One region of the Micromonospora sp. NPDC000121 genome, then DNA from elsewhere that is predicted to be linked to it. Evidence: riboswitches for the same ligand, from Rfam matches in the RefSeq annotation. Region 1 holds a riboswitch; each other region holds the start of a gene.
What was found. A riboswitch is a leader RNA that binds a small molecule or an ion and turns the genes downstream of it on or off. The one in region 1 is predicted to bind cobalamin.

Region 1 (4,777 bases):
TGCTCCAGCTTCGCCAGGTCGCCGTACGTCTCGGCGCGGGCCATCGGCGGCACCAGGTGGTCGACGACGACGGCGTGCGCGCGGCGCTTGGCCTGGGTGCCCTCGCCGGGGTCGTTGACGATGAACGGGTAGACCAGCGGCAGGTCGCCGAGGACGGCGTCCGGGGCGCAGTCGGCGGCCAGGCCGAGGCCCTTGCCGGGCAGCCACTCGAGGGTGCCGTGCTTGCCCAGGTGCACCACCGCGTCGGCGCCGAAGCCTCCGTCGGCCGCCGGCGCGGCCAGCCAGCGGTACGCGGCCAGGTAGTGGTGGCTCGGCGGCAGATCCGGGTCGTGGTAGATGGCGATCGGATTCTCCCCGAAGCCGCGCGGCGGCTGGATCAGCAGCACCACGTTGCCGAAGCGCAGCCCGGCCAGCACGATGTCGCCACCGTCGGTGTAGAGCCCGCCGGGCGGCTCCCCCCAGTGGGCGAGCATCCGCTCCCGCAGCTCCGCCGGCGCCTCGTCGAACCAGCGCCGGTACGTCTCCCCCGGCACCCGCGCCTCGGCGGCGGCGAGCTGCTCCGGGGTGAGCCACTCGACGTCGTGTCCCCCGGCGGCGATGAGGGCGTGGATGAGCGCGTCGCCGTCGTCGGGCACCGGGGCGTCGCCGAGGTGGTAGCCGGCCTCGGCGAGGGCGGCGAGCAGCCGGACCGCCGAGGCCGGGGTGTCCAGGCCGACGGCGTTGCCCACCCGGGAGTGCTTCGTCGGGTAGGAGCTGAGCACGACCGCGAGCCGCTTGTCGGCGTTGGGCACGTGCCGCAGCCGGGCGTGGCGCACGGCGATGCCGGCCACCCGGGCGGCCCGCTCCGGGTCGGCGACGTAGCTGGAGAGCCCGTCGGCGTCGATCCGCTTGAACGAGAACGGCACGGTGACGATCCGGCCGTCGAACTCGGGGACGGCCACCTGCATCGCGGCGTCCAGGGGGGACAGTCCCGCGTCGCTGCCGGCCCACTGCTCGCGGGTGCTGGTGAGGCAGAGCGCCTGGATCACCGGCACGTCGAGGGCGGCGAGCGCGCCCACGTCCCAGGCGTCCTCGTCGCCCCCGCCGGAGGCGTCGGCGGCGACCGTGCCGCCGGCGGCGAGCACGGTGACCAGCAGGGCGTCGCAGCGGCCGAAGAGCCCGAGCGGCCCCGCGCCGGCGGTGAGGCCGCGCAGCGAACCGCAGAAGATCGGCAGCGGGTTGCCGCCGGCCGCGTCGACGGCGTCGGCGAGGGCGTCGACGAAGCCGGTGTTGCCGGCGAGGGCGTGCGCCCGGTAGAAGACGATCCCGATGGTCGGCCGGTCGGGTCGCGCGGGACGGTCGCCGTGGACGCCGTACGTCGGGGTGGGCGCGGGCGGGGCGAACCCCTCTCCGGTGAGCAGCACCGTGTCGGAGAGGAACCGGGCGAGCTGGGCGAGGTTCTCCGGGCCGCCCTCCACCAGGTAGGCGAGCGCCTGGGTGGCCACCCCGGCGGGGACGGTGGAGGCCGCCATCAGCTCCGCGTCCGGCAGGGCCTCGCCGCTGAGCACGACCGTGGGCACGCCGGAGGCGAGGACCGCGGCGAGCCCGTCCGGCCACGCCTGCCGGCCGCCGAGCAGGCGTACGACCGCGAGGTCCGCGCCGTCGAGCAGCGCCGGCACGGCGTCGGCGGCGAGCCGGGCGGGGTTGGCGAGCCGGTAGTCGGCGCCGCTGGCGCGGGCGGCCAGCAGGTCGGTGTCGGCGGTGGAGAGCAGCAGGATGCGCACGGACAGCTCCGGAGAGTGACGCCCGGGCCGGCGCGGAGGCGACCGGGGCGAGGCGAGGGATGGACGCGGTTCAGCGGTTCCGGCGGGCCGGGAAACGGCTCACCGGCGGGCCGGCGGGGTCGGGCGGCGCGGTGCGGGCGTCAGGGACGGGCGACGCGTCCGACCGCTGCGGGGCGGCCGGGGGCCGGCACACCACGGCCGGCCGGACGCGCGGCGCGACGGCCGGACGGGGCTGCGGACATGCGGCTGCTCGCCGGCGCGCTGTCGCGCCTGGGCACGATGCGACGATGATCGTCGATGGCGGAGACGCGGTGCGTCATCGGGTCCTCCTCGGGTGTCCACGCCCTGGGGTCACTCCGACGGCCGAAGTATCCTGGCTCCCGGATCGACGCTCACCCCCGGCCTTCCAACCGCGCACGCACGGTCGTGACTCACGAGGGGGGATCGCTCCCCGGTGACAGTGGCGGGACCGCGCCGGAATCGCACCGGCTTCCTTCACTGCCGTCAGGCCGCGAATGCTGCCACACCCCCGGTCCCCCGGTCAACGCCACCGGATCGGACGCTCGGCCCCGCTGGGGCGGCGCAGCGCTCGCGACGGTCGACGCCAGCTCACCGGTCGGCGAGCCCGGATTCGTAGCCCGCGATCACCAGTTGGGCCCGGTCGCGGACGGCCAGCTTCGTCAGCAACCGGCCGATGTGCGTCTTGACGGTGCCCCGACTGAGGTGCAGGTGCTGCTCGATCTCGGTGTTGGACATCCCACGGGTGATCAACGTCAACACCTCCCGCTCCCGCGGCGTCACCCCGTCGAGCCTGCCCGGCACCCGCCGCGCCGCCGGCAGGCGGGTGAACTCGGCGATGAGCCGACGGGTGACGCTGGGGGCCAGCAGCGCCTCGCCCGCGGCGACCACCCTGATCGCGTCGAGCAGCCGTGCGGGCGACGTGTCCTTGAGCAGGAAGCCGCTCGCCCCGGCGCGCAGCGCCCGGTACACGTAGTCGTCGAGGTCGAACGTGGTGAGCACGAGCACCCGGGGCGCGTCCCGGCCGGCGGTGACCTGCGCGGTGGCGGCGATACCGTCCATCTCGGGCATCCGGACGTCCATCAGGACCACCTCGGGCGCGTGTGTCCTCGTGAGTTCGACGGCCGCGCGCCCGGTGCCCGCCTCGGCCACCACGGTCATTCCCGGGGTGGCGTCGACCAGCAGCCGGAGGGTGCCGCGCAGCAGCGCGTCGTCGTCGGCCAGGAGCACACGTACGGGCTCACCCATCGTCCGACACCGCCGGGGTGAACGGCAGCCGGGCGCGGACGGCGAAGCCGCCGCCAGGCTCGACGCCGGCCTCCAGGGTGCCGCCGTGCATCACGGCCCGCTCGTGCATCCCCCGCAGCCCGTGGCCGGGCGGCCCGACGGCACGCCCCCGCCCCGCGTCGTCGACCACGGCGACGGCCAGCGCCCCGGGCTCGACCGTGACGGTGAGCCGACAGCGGGTCGGGCCGGCGTGGCGCAGCACGTTGGTGAGCGCCTCCTGCACGATGCGGTACGCCGAGGCCTGCACGGCCGCGGGCACCCGAGTCAGGTCGGCCGCCCGATCGACGTCGACGGTGACACCGGCGGACCGGACGGTCTCGACCAGCCGGTCGAGTTCGGCGAAGCTCGGCGCGGTGTCGGCTGGGTCGCGCAGCGCGCCGAGCACGACCCGGATGTCGTCGAGCGCGCTCCGGCTGACCCGCTCGATCGTGCCCAGGGCGGCCCGGCCCTGCTCGGGATGGCTGCCCGCGAGATGGTTGGCGACGGCCGCCTTCATGGCGATCAGGCTGAGGCTGTGCCCGACCACGTCGTGGATGTCCCGGGCGATGCGCAACCGTTCCTCGGCCACCGCCTGGTCGGCGCGCGACGCGGCGAGTTGGGCGACGTGCCGTCGTCGGGCGCGTACCGCGCGGGCGAGCGCCCACGAAGCGGCGACGACGGTCGCGGCGTAGAGGAGGACCGGGACCGGCGTGGCGGCGAACGACTCCTCCCCCGCCCGGATCGGGACGATCGGCAGCCCGGGGACCGTGCCGCCCGCCAACCCCCCGGCCGTGAGGGCAGCCAGCGCCCCGACCAGCGCCCACCCGCCGCTCCGGGTCGAGGTGGACAGGGCGACCGGGTAGAGCGCGAACGCGACCGCGAACACCACCGCGTCGCCGGCGACCCCGACGGCGACCGCCACCGCCCCGGCCAGCACCACGACGGTGAGCACCGGCGCCGGCCAGCGCCGGCGGACGGCGAGCGGAGGCCCGAACAGCACCGCCAGGACCCCGGCGAGCGCCGGGGCGTCGGGCGTCCGGAACACCGTGAGGAACATCAGGGCGGCGCCCACCAGCGCGTCGATCGCCATCAACTGTCGCGGCCCGAGCCGCCCCGAGGTGACCACCGGGCAACGGTATCCACCGGCCGGCCGCCGGGGCGTCGGACCACGGGCCGATCCCGGGTTCGGACCACGATCCGATGTGCCGGCTCCCCGACCGGCCGAGACTCCGACCATGATCACGCGCCTTCTCGTCCTGGCCGGTTCGGTGGCGCTCGCCGCGTCGCCTGCCCCGGCAACCCCGGCCGCGCCGCCGGCCGGGGTCGACGCCGCCGCCGTCGACGCCGTCGTGCGCCAGTACCGCGACGCCACCGGCCTGCCCGGCGCCGCGGTGGCCGTCACCCGGGGGACCGGGGTGGTGCACGCCGCCGGGTACGGCCACACCCCGGCCGGCGACCCGGTCACCGCGCACACCCCGATGGCCGTGGCGTCGGTGAGCAAGTCGTTCACCGCCCTCGCCGTGATGCAGCTGGTGGAGGCGGGTCGGGTCCAGCTCGACGGCCCGGTCCACCGGCACCTGCCGGAGTTCACGATGGCCGATCCCCGGGCGAGCCGGATCACCGTACGGCAGTTGCTGGACCAGACCTCCGGCATGTCCGACACGACGTTTCCCGCGTTCAGCAGGCGGCAGCCGGGTTCGCTGCGGGAGGCCGTGGCGGGGATGCGTACG
Region 2 (4,777 bases), on a different contig from region 1:
GTCCAGCAGCAACTCGTCGCGCTGATCGCCGGACTCGAACTCGCCCGCGCCGCCGGGCCCCGCCCCGAGACCATGGTGCGCCTCCGCGAGCAGGCGCGCGCCACGCTCGAAGACCTGCGGGAGCTGGCCGCGGGGATCCACCCGACCGCCCTGGCCCAGGGCGGCGTCGTCGAGGCGGTGGAGGAGCTGTGCGGCCGTCTGCCCCTCGACGTCACGGTCACGGTCGACGACGCGCTACGTGGGCGACGGTTCTCCGACGACGTCGAGGGCGCGGCATACTTCACCATCGGCGAGGCCCTCGCCAACGCGTTGAAGCATGCCGCCGCCTCGCGGGTCGAGGTACGCCTGGCGCAGCGCGCCGACCGGCTGCTGCTGGACGTGTCCGACGACGGAAGGGGCTTCGACCCGCACGCCGTGCCGCGGCGCGGGCTCGGGCCGCTCGCCGACCGGCTCACGGCGCTCGGCGGGCACCTGACGGTGACGAGCACGCCCGGGAGGGGAACACACGTGAGTGCCTGGATACCGGGCGATGCCTGAGACGGTGCGCGCCGTCCTCGCCGACGACCACTATCTCGTCCGGGAAGGCGTACGGCAGTTGCTCGAGACCACCGGCGAGGTCGACGTGGTCGCCGCCGTCGGCAGCGCCGACGAGCTCATGGACGCGGTGCGCCGGTTCGAACCGGATGTGATCGTCACCGACATCCGCATGCCCGGTGCCGGCTTCCGCGCCGGGCTGGAGGGGATCGACGCGGCACACCGCGTACGGGCCGAGCACTCCCGGACCGGGGTCGTGGTGCTGTCCCAGTACCGGGACGCGCTGTTCGCCTTCGAACTGTTCCGGCACGGCACCGAAGGGCTCGCCTACCTGTTGAAGGACCGGATCGGGAACCTGGACGACCTGGTGGCGGCGATCAGGGCGGTCGTCGCCGGCGGCTCCGTGATCGACCCGAAGGTGGTCGACGGTCTCATCGCCCGCCGGGTCAGTCGCAGCCGTGCCGAACCTGCCGGGCTCACCCCCCGCGAACGGGAGGTCCTCGGCGAGATGGCGCTGGGCAGGTCCAACGTGGGCATCGCCCGCTCGCTGCACCTGTCGGTGTCGGCCGTCGAGAAGAACGTCAACGCGATCTTCCACAAGCTGGGTCTGGACAACACCCCGGACACTCACCGACGGGTGGCGGCGGTGGTCAGGTATCTCGGCGCCGATCTCCAGGACTAGGGCGCGTCCTGCCGAGTTGCCCGCCTCAACCTACTCGCACCAGCAGCCGCAGCACCTCGATCGGGGCGTCTTGGTAGCCGTACGCCCGACCACACATTGGCCATCGCCTCGTACGCCCGCTGTACGTCGCTCGGGTCCCGGGCAGTGCCAGCATGCAAGTTCGCTATCCGACCGTTGGCTGGTCAGCGGCCGGGGCGGGTGGCGACCATGGCCGCGTGCAGCTCCTCGGAAGTGGGGACGGGGGGCAGTGCGGATGCGAAGCCCTCCGGATGGCAGGCGTCGAGCAGTCGCGCCACCAGGCGCCGCCACGCCCCCGGCGCCGACTGCCGGGTGGAGCGCAGCACGCCGGCGTTGGCCATCAGGAACAGCATGACGTCGGCCCCCGTCACGTCGGAGCGCAGCTGGCCCTCCTGCTGGGCGCGCCGGATCAGGGCATCCAGTGCGCCCAGCGCCCGGGACCGGGGTTCCTCCATGCCGGGCGAGTTGGGGAAACAGGCGGTGAAGCCTTCGGTCACCGCTCGGTCGGCGGCCTGCATCGCACACACCCGCTCGACGAAGTCGCGGAAGGCGGCCCCGGGGTCGGGTGCCCGAACGGCCTGCTCGGCGAGGTCGGCCAGCTCGTTCAGCCGATCGGTCAGTACCGCCTCAATCAGTGACTCCCGCTTCGGGAAGTGCCGGTAGAGGGTGGCGATGTTGACCTCGGCCCGCCGGGCCACATCCTCGAGCGGTGCCTCCAGCCCGCGCTCGCCGAACACCGCACGGGCTGCCGCCACGACGCGTCCCCGGTTGAGTTCGGCGTCCCTCCGCAGCCCCTTACCCGATCTCATGACCCAATCCTACGTAGTGAAGGGTGCCCTGCGTTTCTGGTACGGTTGGCGCACCGCTTAACCGCAGGATTCCCTTCGTTTTGTGGAGAGTTACGTTGAAGATCGTTCTCTGGGTCGCCCAGGGCCTCCTCGCCGTCCTGTTCGCCGGGGCGGGCGGCATGAAGGTCGTCATGGCCAAAAACTCGCTCGTCCCGTTGATGCCGTGGGTGGTCGACTTCTCTTCCGGAATGGTGAAGGTGATCGGCGTCCTGGAGGTGCTCGGCGCGGTCGGGCTGATCCTTCCCGCCCTCACCTTGATCGCGCCTGTGCTCACTCCGATCGCCGCCACCGGTCTCGCCGTTGTCATGCTCGGCGGCGGGATCGTGCACATCGGCCGGGGAGAACACCCCCACAGCATCGGCAACCTGGTGGTGCTCGCGTTGGCGGCGTTGGTCGCCTGGGGCAGGTTCGGCCCCTACGCCCTCGCTGCCCGGAACTGGGGGTAGCCACCGGCCGGTAGGCGAGTCCAGCCGCCGACAACCCACCTGGTGCCGACCGACAGGTCGGGCAGATCGGACCGGGGCCAGGGCCGACAGCGCCGATCACGGAGGACCGGTACGCCACCCATCCTGGCGTAGTTGCTGCGTTTGCTGGCGTCGAGGGCAGCCTGCTCCACTCGCTGGCGGTAGTCCAGCCACCATGACTCGTCGGCGGGGGCAGGTTGTCGTTCCTGGGCAGCAGTCCGGCCGCGCCATCGATGACAGCAGCGCGTCGCGGCCGCCCTTGAAGTTGACCGAGGCCGGCGCCACGGTCGACGCGGTTGCAGTGGACGTGAGCCTCACCGGCCGGTGGGGAGCGCCGGGGTGACCACCGACAGCTCCAGGACGGCGGGCAACGGCGCGACGCCCGGCCCACCGGCGCGCACCCAGGCGGCGATGTCGTCGACCACCGAGTCGTGCAGGACCAGGCCGAACCAGACCGGCCGCGCACCGGCGCGCCGCGCCGCGGGCGCGGGGTGGACGACGACCAGGTTGGACTGCGCGCAGAGATCGAGGCAGTCGCTGATTCGTATCCGGTGCGGCGCCGGCAGCGCGGCCCGCAGTCGCCGTAGCTGCGCGTCGTGGTCGACGGTGGGGTGTTTGCGGGTGCTGCCGCAGCAGCAGTCGCGGCACACGGTGACCAGACAGCCCGGTGCGGCGGTCATGTCCGACTCCTTGGTCCCGGTCGTGCCGGGCGGCAGGTGCCGGGTCACGACGCGGGCGGGTGGTGGGTGACATGTCGGGACAGGGTGGACCGCACAGCGCGCACGCGCATCGGGATCGCCTTCCAGCACCTCGTGGACGGGTCATCGCAGTGCCGTGGCCGGTCTCCTGGCTGACGGGAGGTGCGTCCGTGGCCGGCCTTCCCAGGCGTGCGAAACGCCCAGTGACCTCTGACGACGAGGGCCGCGAACTTCCCGATCACAGTGGCGAGGGCCGCACCGGTCTTCCACCGGCTTCCCGAACACCACGGCAGCGTCACACTAGCCTGCGCCCGGCCCCGAATGCCACGGTGACGAACGCCATCGATCGGCCTTCGTCACCACTGTGGACGGCGCGGCGCGCGGCGGTTCACGCCCCCGGCGGGGGCGGGAGGTCGACGACCCGGGTCGCCCAGCGGGCCATCAGGGCCGGGTCGTGGGTGATCAGCAGGACCCCGGCGCCGTGCTGGCGCTGGTAGTCGGTGATGACGGCGGCGAGGTGGGCCTGGGTGGAGGCGTCGAGCATGGCGGTGGCCTCGTCGCAGAGCAGGTAGGCCGGCCGGTGCACGAGCGCCCGGGCGAGGCAGGCCCGTTGCAACTGCCCGTCGCTGACCGCGTGCGGGCGGCGGGCGAGCAGGTCCGGGGTGAGGCCGGTGAGATCGGCCAGTTCGGCCGCGCGGGCCGCGGCCTGCTCGGCCGGTACGCCGGTCGCGCGGAGCGGCTCGGCGACGATGTCCGCCAGGCTGAGCCGCGGGTCGGTGGCGGCGCGTGGGCTCTGGAACAGGATCGCGACGCGGGTGCGGACGGCGGCCGGCAGCCGGTGGCGGACGCCGGCGACCCGGTGGCCGTCGAGGGTGACGTGCCCGGCGTCGGGGGCGTGCAGCAGGGCCAGGACCCGGGCCAGGGTGGACTTGCCGCTGCCCGAGGGCCCGCGCAGCCCGACCGTCTCGCCGGGGGCGACGTGCAGGTCGACGCGGTCGAGGACGCGCTGCCGGCCGTAGGCGACGGTGACCTGGTGGGCGGCGAGGGCGGCGGCGGTGGCGGCGGCCGGTCCGGGGCTGTGACCGGTGGTCGTGGTCGTGGTCATTCCGGCGCTCCGACGGACAGCGGGTGGTGGCAGGCGACCTGGCCGGAGCCCTCCCCGATCACGGTGGGCGCCGTGCGGCAGGTGTCGGTGGCGCGGTCGCAGCGCGGGGCGAAGGCGCAGCCGTCGGGCAGGTCGGTGAGAATCGGTGGGTGGCCGGGCACGGGGCGGAACGCCCGCTCGGGCAGGGCGTCGAGCAGGCCGGCGGTGTAGGGGTGGGCGGGCGCGGTGAACAGCGCCTCGGTGGGCCGACGCTCGACGACGCGGCTGGCGTACATGACGGCGACGGTGTCGGCGACGCGGCGGGCGGCGGCCAGGTCGTGGGTGATGAGCAGGACGGCGTTCCCGGCGTCGCAGCGGCGGCGCAGCAGGTCGAGGGTGTGGTCGACCAGGGGCCGGTCGAGGCCCGTGGTGGGTTCGTCGGCGAGCAG
Region 3 (4,777 bases), on a different contig from region 1:
GGCGCGGGGGCGGACCAGGGTCGCGCCCAGCGCGGCGCCGACCACGCACGCCACCCCGACCGCCTGCGGCCAGGCCAGCAGCTCGCCCAGCAGGACCAGCCCGACCAGCGCCCCGATCGCCGGCTCCAGGCTGAGCAGGATCGCGAAGACCCGGGCCGGCATCCGGCGCAGCGCGGCCAACTCGGCCGAGTACGGCAGCACCGACGACAGCAGCGCCACCGCGACGCCCAGCGCGAGGGTCCACGGGTCGAGCAGCGCGGTGCCGCTGCCGGCGACCCCGAACGGCAGTACGGCCAGCGCGGCGACCGCCATCCCCAGCGCGAGGCCCCGGCTGCCCGGCACCCGGGCGCTGACCGCCTTGCCGAGCAGCACGTACCCGGCCCAGCCGACCGCGATGGCGACGCACAGCAGCAGCCCCACCCGGTCCACCCCGGTCCCGCCGAGCCCGCTGATCAGCAGCACCCCGCCGCCCGCCAGGACCGCCCACACCACGTCGGCGGGCCGGCGGCTGCCGGCGAGCGACACCAGCAGCGGCCCCGCGAAACCGATGGTGACCGCCACGCCGAGCGGCACCCGGTGCAGCGCCGCGTAGAAGGCGAGGTTCATCAGCGCCAGGGTGAGCCCGAACGCCCCGACCAGGCCGGCGGCGCGCCAGCCCAGCCGCAGCCCGGGCCGGGCCACCAGCAGCAGGATCAGCGCGGCGAAGCCGAGCCGCAGCGTGGTCGTACCGCCGGGGCTGGTGCTGCCGAAGAGCTGCTTCGCGACGGCCGCCCCGACCTGGGTGGAGAGCATGCCCAGCAGCATCAGCAGCGGTGGCGGCACGGCCCGGGGCTGGCCGAGGGCGACGGTCAGCCGGGCCGCCGGGTGGCCGGCCGGCAGCGGGCGGGAGGCGAGTGTGTACACCCGAACCACAGTGGTCGGGAGCGGCGCGGCCCGCGACCGGATTTCCACGGCGCGGTGGCCGTCGTGGGGGGCGTCGCCCGACCGGCGCGGGGCCCGGGCGGCGGGCGGTGTGGTGGGGTCCGCGCGGCGGTCTGGGCGGCGGGTCCGGGCGGGGTCCGCGCGGCGGGTCTGCGTGGTGGGCCGGGGCGGTGGGTCCCGGCGGCGGGGGGCTAGCATGCCGGGCGGCACGATCATGTGAGGTGCCCCGCGCGAGCGGGGAGAATCGGGAAGCCGGTGCGAATCCGGCACGGGCCCGCCGCGGTGACCGGGGAGCCACCGTCCACGCGCGAGCGCGCAGCCACTGGCCCGCACGGGCCGGGAAGGCGGACGGCCAGGCGTCGATCCGGGAGTCCGAAGACCGGCCTCGCGTCAGGTGCCCACGCCCGGAGCGTGGGCCGAGCGCAGCGGGAGCCTGCCTTGGATCTCTACGACGTCATCCACCGCCGCCGGGACGTCCGCGGCCAGTTCACCGGGGCGCCGGTGCCCGAGGAGACGCTGCACCGCGTGCTGGCGGCGGCGCACGCCGCGCCGAGCGTCGGCTACTCGCAGCCCTGGGACTTCGTCGTCGTCCGCGACCCGGAGCTGCGGCGCCGGTTCCACGAGCACGTCCAGACCGAGCGGGACACCTTCGCCGCCACCCTGGACGGGGAGGCGGCCGAGCGGTTCGCCCGCATCAAGATCGACGGGGTGCTGGAGTCCACCCTGTCCGTGGTGGTCACCTACGACCCGGCGCGCGGCGGCCCCGCCGTGCTCGGGCGGCACGCCATCGCCGACACCGGGCTCTACTCGGCCTGCCTCGCCATCCAGAACCTCTGGCTGGCCGCCACCGCCGAGGGGCTCGGCGTCGGGTGGGTGTCGTTCTACCGGGAGCCCTGGCTGGCCGACCTGCTCGGCATCCCCGACGGCGTACGGCCGGTGGCGTGGCTCTGCCTCGGGCCGGTCACCCACTTCGAGGCCGTGCCCGACCTGGCCCGGCACGGCTGGCGGCAGAAGCGCCCGCTGGCCGAGGCGATCCACCACGACCGCTGGACGTCGCCGGGCCGCTGACCGTCGCGCGGAGAGGGACGGGGGCTGCCGCCTCGGCGTGGCGACTGGTTCCGGCGGGCCTGCGAGCGTCGACGGGGCGCGCACCGGGAAGGTCGCGGCCTACGCCACCGGCCTCTCGCGCGCCCGGTTCCGGGCCGGCAGGGGCCTCGTCACGCACCGCGGCGGATCCGTCACCGGAGACCGGTTTGCGGCCGCTCCTGCCGGGAAGTCGGTACGGGTGCGAGCACTGATGACGAAGATCGAGCAGACCGCCGCGCTGGACCGGATCGGCGACCGGTTGCAGCGGGCCGTCCAGGCCACCCTCCGCCCAAGGCGCGTCCGCGACCTGCTGCACGGCGTCTGGCTGGGGCACCCGCTGCACCCCGCGATGGTGCAGGTGCCGGTCGGCGCGTGGATCAGCACGGCAGTGCTGGACCTGATGCCGGGGCAGCGCCGGGCCGCCACGACGCTGTGCGCGGTGGGCACCGCCAGCGCCCTGCCGGCCGCCGTCGCCGGGCTCAACGACTGGGCGGCCCTCGCCCGCGACCAGCGCCGGATCGGCCTGGTGCACGCCGCCTCCAACAGCGTCGGCCTGGCGTTCTACGCGGGCTCCGTGGCCGCGCGGATGACCGGCCGGCACAACCTCGGCCGTACGCTCGGCTTCCTCGGGCTCAGCGCCGCGAGCATGGGGGCCTACATCGGCGGGCACCTGGCGTACAAGCAGGGCGCGCAGGTCAACCAGAGCATCTCCGAGATGCACCGGATGAGCGACGGCTGGCACTCGATCGCGGACATGTCCGCCCTGCCGCAGCGGAAGCTGATCACGCGGGAGGTCGACGACGTCTCGGTGATCCTCTACCGGCACGGCGACGAGGTCACCGTCATGCTGGAGCGCTGCCCGCACCAGAGCGGCCCGCTCGGCAAGGGCGAGGTGCAGGAGATCGGCGGGCACGCGTGCGTGGTCTGCCCGTGGCACGGCAGCACGTTCCGGCTCAACGGCGGCGAGGTCGTGCACGGCCCGTCCGCCAACGACCAGCAGGTCCTGCCCACCCGCATCGTCAACGGCATGCTCGAGACCCGCCTCCCCTGACCCACCCACCTGCGCGCTGGCTCGGCTCGGCCCCCCCCGGCGGGCCACCCTCACCCGCACGGGCCCGGCCGCCCCGGCCCTGCCCGTGCGGGCCACGCCCAGACGGGCCCACGCCGGCCCTGCCTGCGTTGATCAAGGCGGCGATCACCGACCTGCCCGCCGACCACCTGGTTTGCGTCCAGTTTGATCTTCGTTGCCGACCTGAACCTCTTGATCACCGACGCCCGGCGGCGATCGGGGAGGGTGGGGGTTACGGGTCAGTGGCGGCGGTGGCGGCCGATGGGTACGTCCCGGTCGGCGTCCGCGTGTGCCCGGCCCCGGGCGCCCGCCACCCGGCCGCTGGTGCCCGCCTCGCCGTTTCCGTCCGTGTCCGTGGCCGTGCCGGTGCCCCAGAACCCCGTGCCGCGCCGGCTCCTGCCGGTGCCGGTCCCGCCCGTGCTGCGGCGTGCGGGGGTGGCGAGCCGGGCCGCGCCGGCCGGTACGCGGGTCGGGCGGCGGCGCAGGCCCAGGACCGCGCCGATCTGCGCGCCGACGATGCTCGCCACCGCCAGGACGGCGGACACCGCGAGCGGCCGGTTCACCCGGTCGGGGTCGCCGGCTCGTGCCGCTCCCACCGTCACCGTCGGCGCCTGGTCGCCGGGTGCGCCCGTCGCCGGGGGCGCCGGGGCTTCCGCCGTGGGCGGGGGCGTCGCCCGGTCCGGGGCGACCTGTTCCGGGGCGGGCTGCGGGGCCGGCGCGGGTGGGGTGGGACGGGCGACGAGGCGGCCGGTGGCGTGCCGGCGGGCACCCCGGTCTTCGGCCTCCTGCGGGAGCCTCAGCAACTGGCCCGGGTGGATCCGGTCCGGGTCGTCGATCCGGTTCAGCGCAGCCAGCTCACGGTAGTCGCCGAAGTCGTCGAGGTAGCGCTCGGCAACCCTGCCCAGGTGGTCGCCCCGGGCCACCCGGTAGACCGCCGCCCCGTCGGCCGAGGCAGCCGGAACAGGCTGGGCCGCCGAGGCGGCCTGACCAGCCTGCGCGGCTGGAGCAGCGTGGGCGGCCTGAGCCGCCAGATCCACGTGGGCTGCGCGGGCGGCCGGCAGAGCCGGGCCGGCCTGGACGACCGGAGCGGCGGAGGCGGGCCAGGTGGCCTGCGGCGTGACAGCCATCGGTGCCTCTGCGATCGGCGCCGCCGGCAGGGCGTACGGACCGGCGAACGCCGTGGCCGCGCTCGCCGCCGGGCTGGTCGCGATGATCAGCGCGACCGACCCGACCAGCGCGGCGGCGGCCCGCTGCTGGCGGCTCATGCCCGGCAGCCGGGGCGCCGGCCGGCGCAGCGCCTGCGCGCAGAGTTCCACCAGCACCGAGAAGGCGAACGTCGCCCACCCGAACCACCCGGCCAGCGCCAGCGCGCGCAAAAAGAGGCGGCCGTCGTCGCGGCTGGTCAGCGTCGCGCCGATCTCCCCGACGGTGGGCAGGTGGTCGGGCAGCGGGTTGCCGGCGAGGGCGAGCAGCGCCACCGGCGCGCCGACCAGCACCGCGCAGAGCACGACGAGCGCGCCGAACCCGGTCAGGATCCGTCCGGTCCGCCGTACGGCGGAACGACCCGAAGCGGCCATGGCTGCCTTCCTTCCTACGGTGCCCCGGTGAGCGGTCGCGCGGTCGCCTCGCCGGAGACGGTGACGGTCTCGTCGAAGCCGAACAGGCCGAGCATGGATCTGCGGTGCGTGACGGTGACCCGTA

Region 2: it holds a riboswitch for cobalamin, as region 1 does, so the genes downstream of both, ACFY23_RS03640 (hypothetical protein) here and cobN (cobaltochelatase subunit CobN) in region 1, are expected to answer to the same signal.
Region 3: it holds a riboswitch for cobalamin, as region 1 does, so the genes downstream of both, bluB (5,6-dimethylbenzimidazole synthase) here and cobN (cobaltochelatase subunit CobN) in region 1, are expected to answer to the same signal.

Annotation. Positions count from the first base shown of each region.
Region 1 covers NZ_JBIAZP010000011.1:110,286-115,062, reverse strand. The annotation lists gene cobN (cobaltochelatase subunit CobN) at 1-1,763, opposite strand, end outside; cobalamin riboswitch at 2,130-2,259, opposite strand; gene ACFY23_RS26215 (response regulator transcription factor) at 2,373-3,029, opposite strand; gene ACFY23_RS26210 (sensor histidine kinase) at 3,022-4,173, opposite strand; gene ACFY23_RS26205 (serine hydrolase domain-containing protein) at 4,283-4,777, shown strand, end outside.
Region 2 covers NZ_JBIAZP010000001.1:746,080-750,856, reverse strand. The annotation lists gene ACFY23_RS03660 (sensor histidine kinase) at 1-537, shown strand, start outside; gene ACFY23_RS03655 (response regulator transcription factor) at 530-1,216, shown strand; gene ACFY23_RS03650 (helix-turn-helix domain-containing protein) at 1,399-2,043, opposite strand; gene ACFY23_RS03645 (DoxX family protein) at 2,139-2,528, shown strand; gene ACFY23_RS03640 (hypothetical protein) at 2,861-3,226, opposite strand; cobalamin riboswitch at 3,365-3,548, opposite strand; gene ACFY23_RS03635 (ATP-binding cassette domain-containing protein) at 3,633-4,349, opposite strand; gene ACFY23_RS03630 (ABC transporter ATP-binding protein) at 4,346-4,777, opposite strand, start outside.
Region 3 covers NZ_JBIAZP010000001.1:428,901-433,677, forward strand. The annotation lists gene ACFY23_RS02085 (EamA family transporter) at 1-903, opposite strand, end outside; cobalamin riboswitch at 1,124-1,324, shown strand; gene bluB (5,6-dimethylbenzimidazole synthase) at 1,360-1,989, shown strand; gene ACFY23_RS02095 (Rieske (2Fe-2S) protein) at 2,219-3,058, shown strand; gene ACFY23_RS02100 (LysM peptidoglycan-binding domain-containing protein) at 3,316-4,653, opposite strand; gene ACFY23_RS02105 (pilus assembly protein TadG-related protein) at 4,668-4,777, opposite strand, start outside.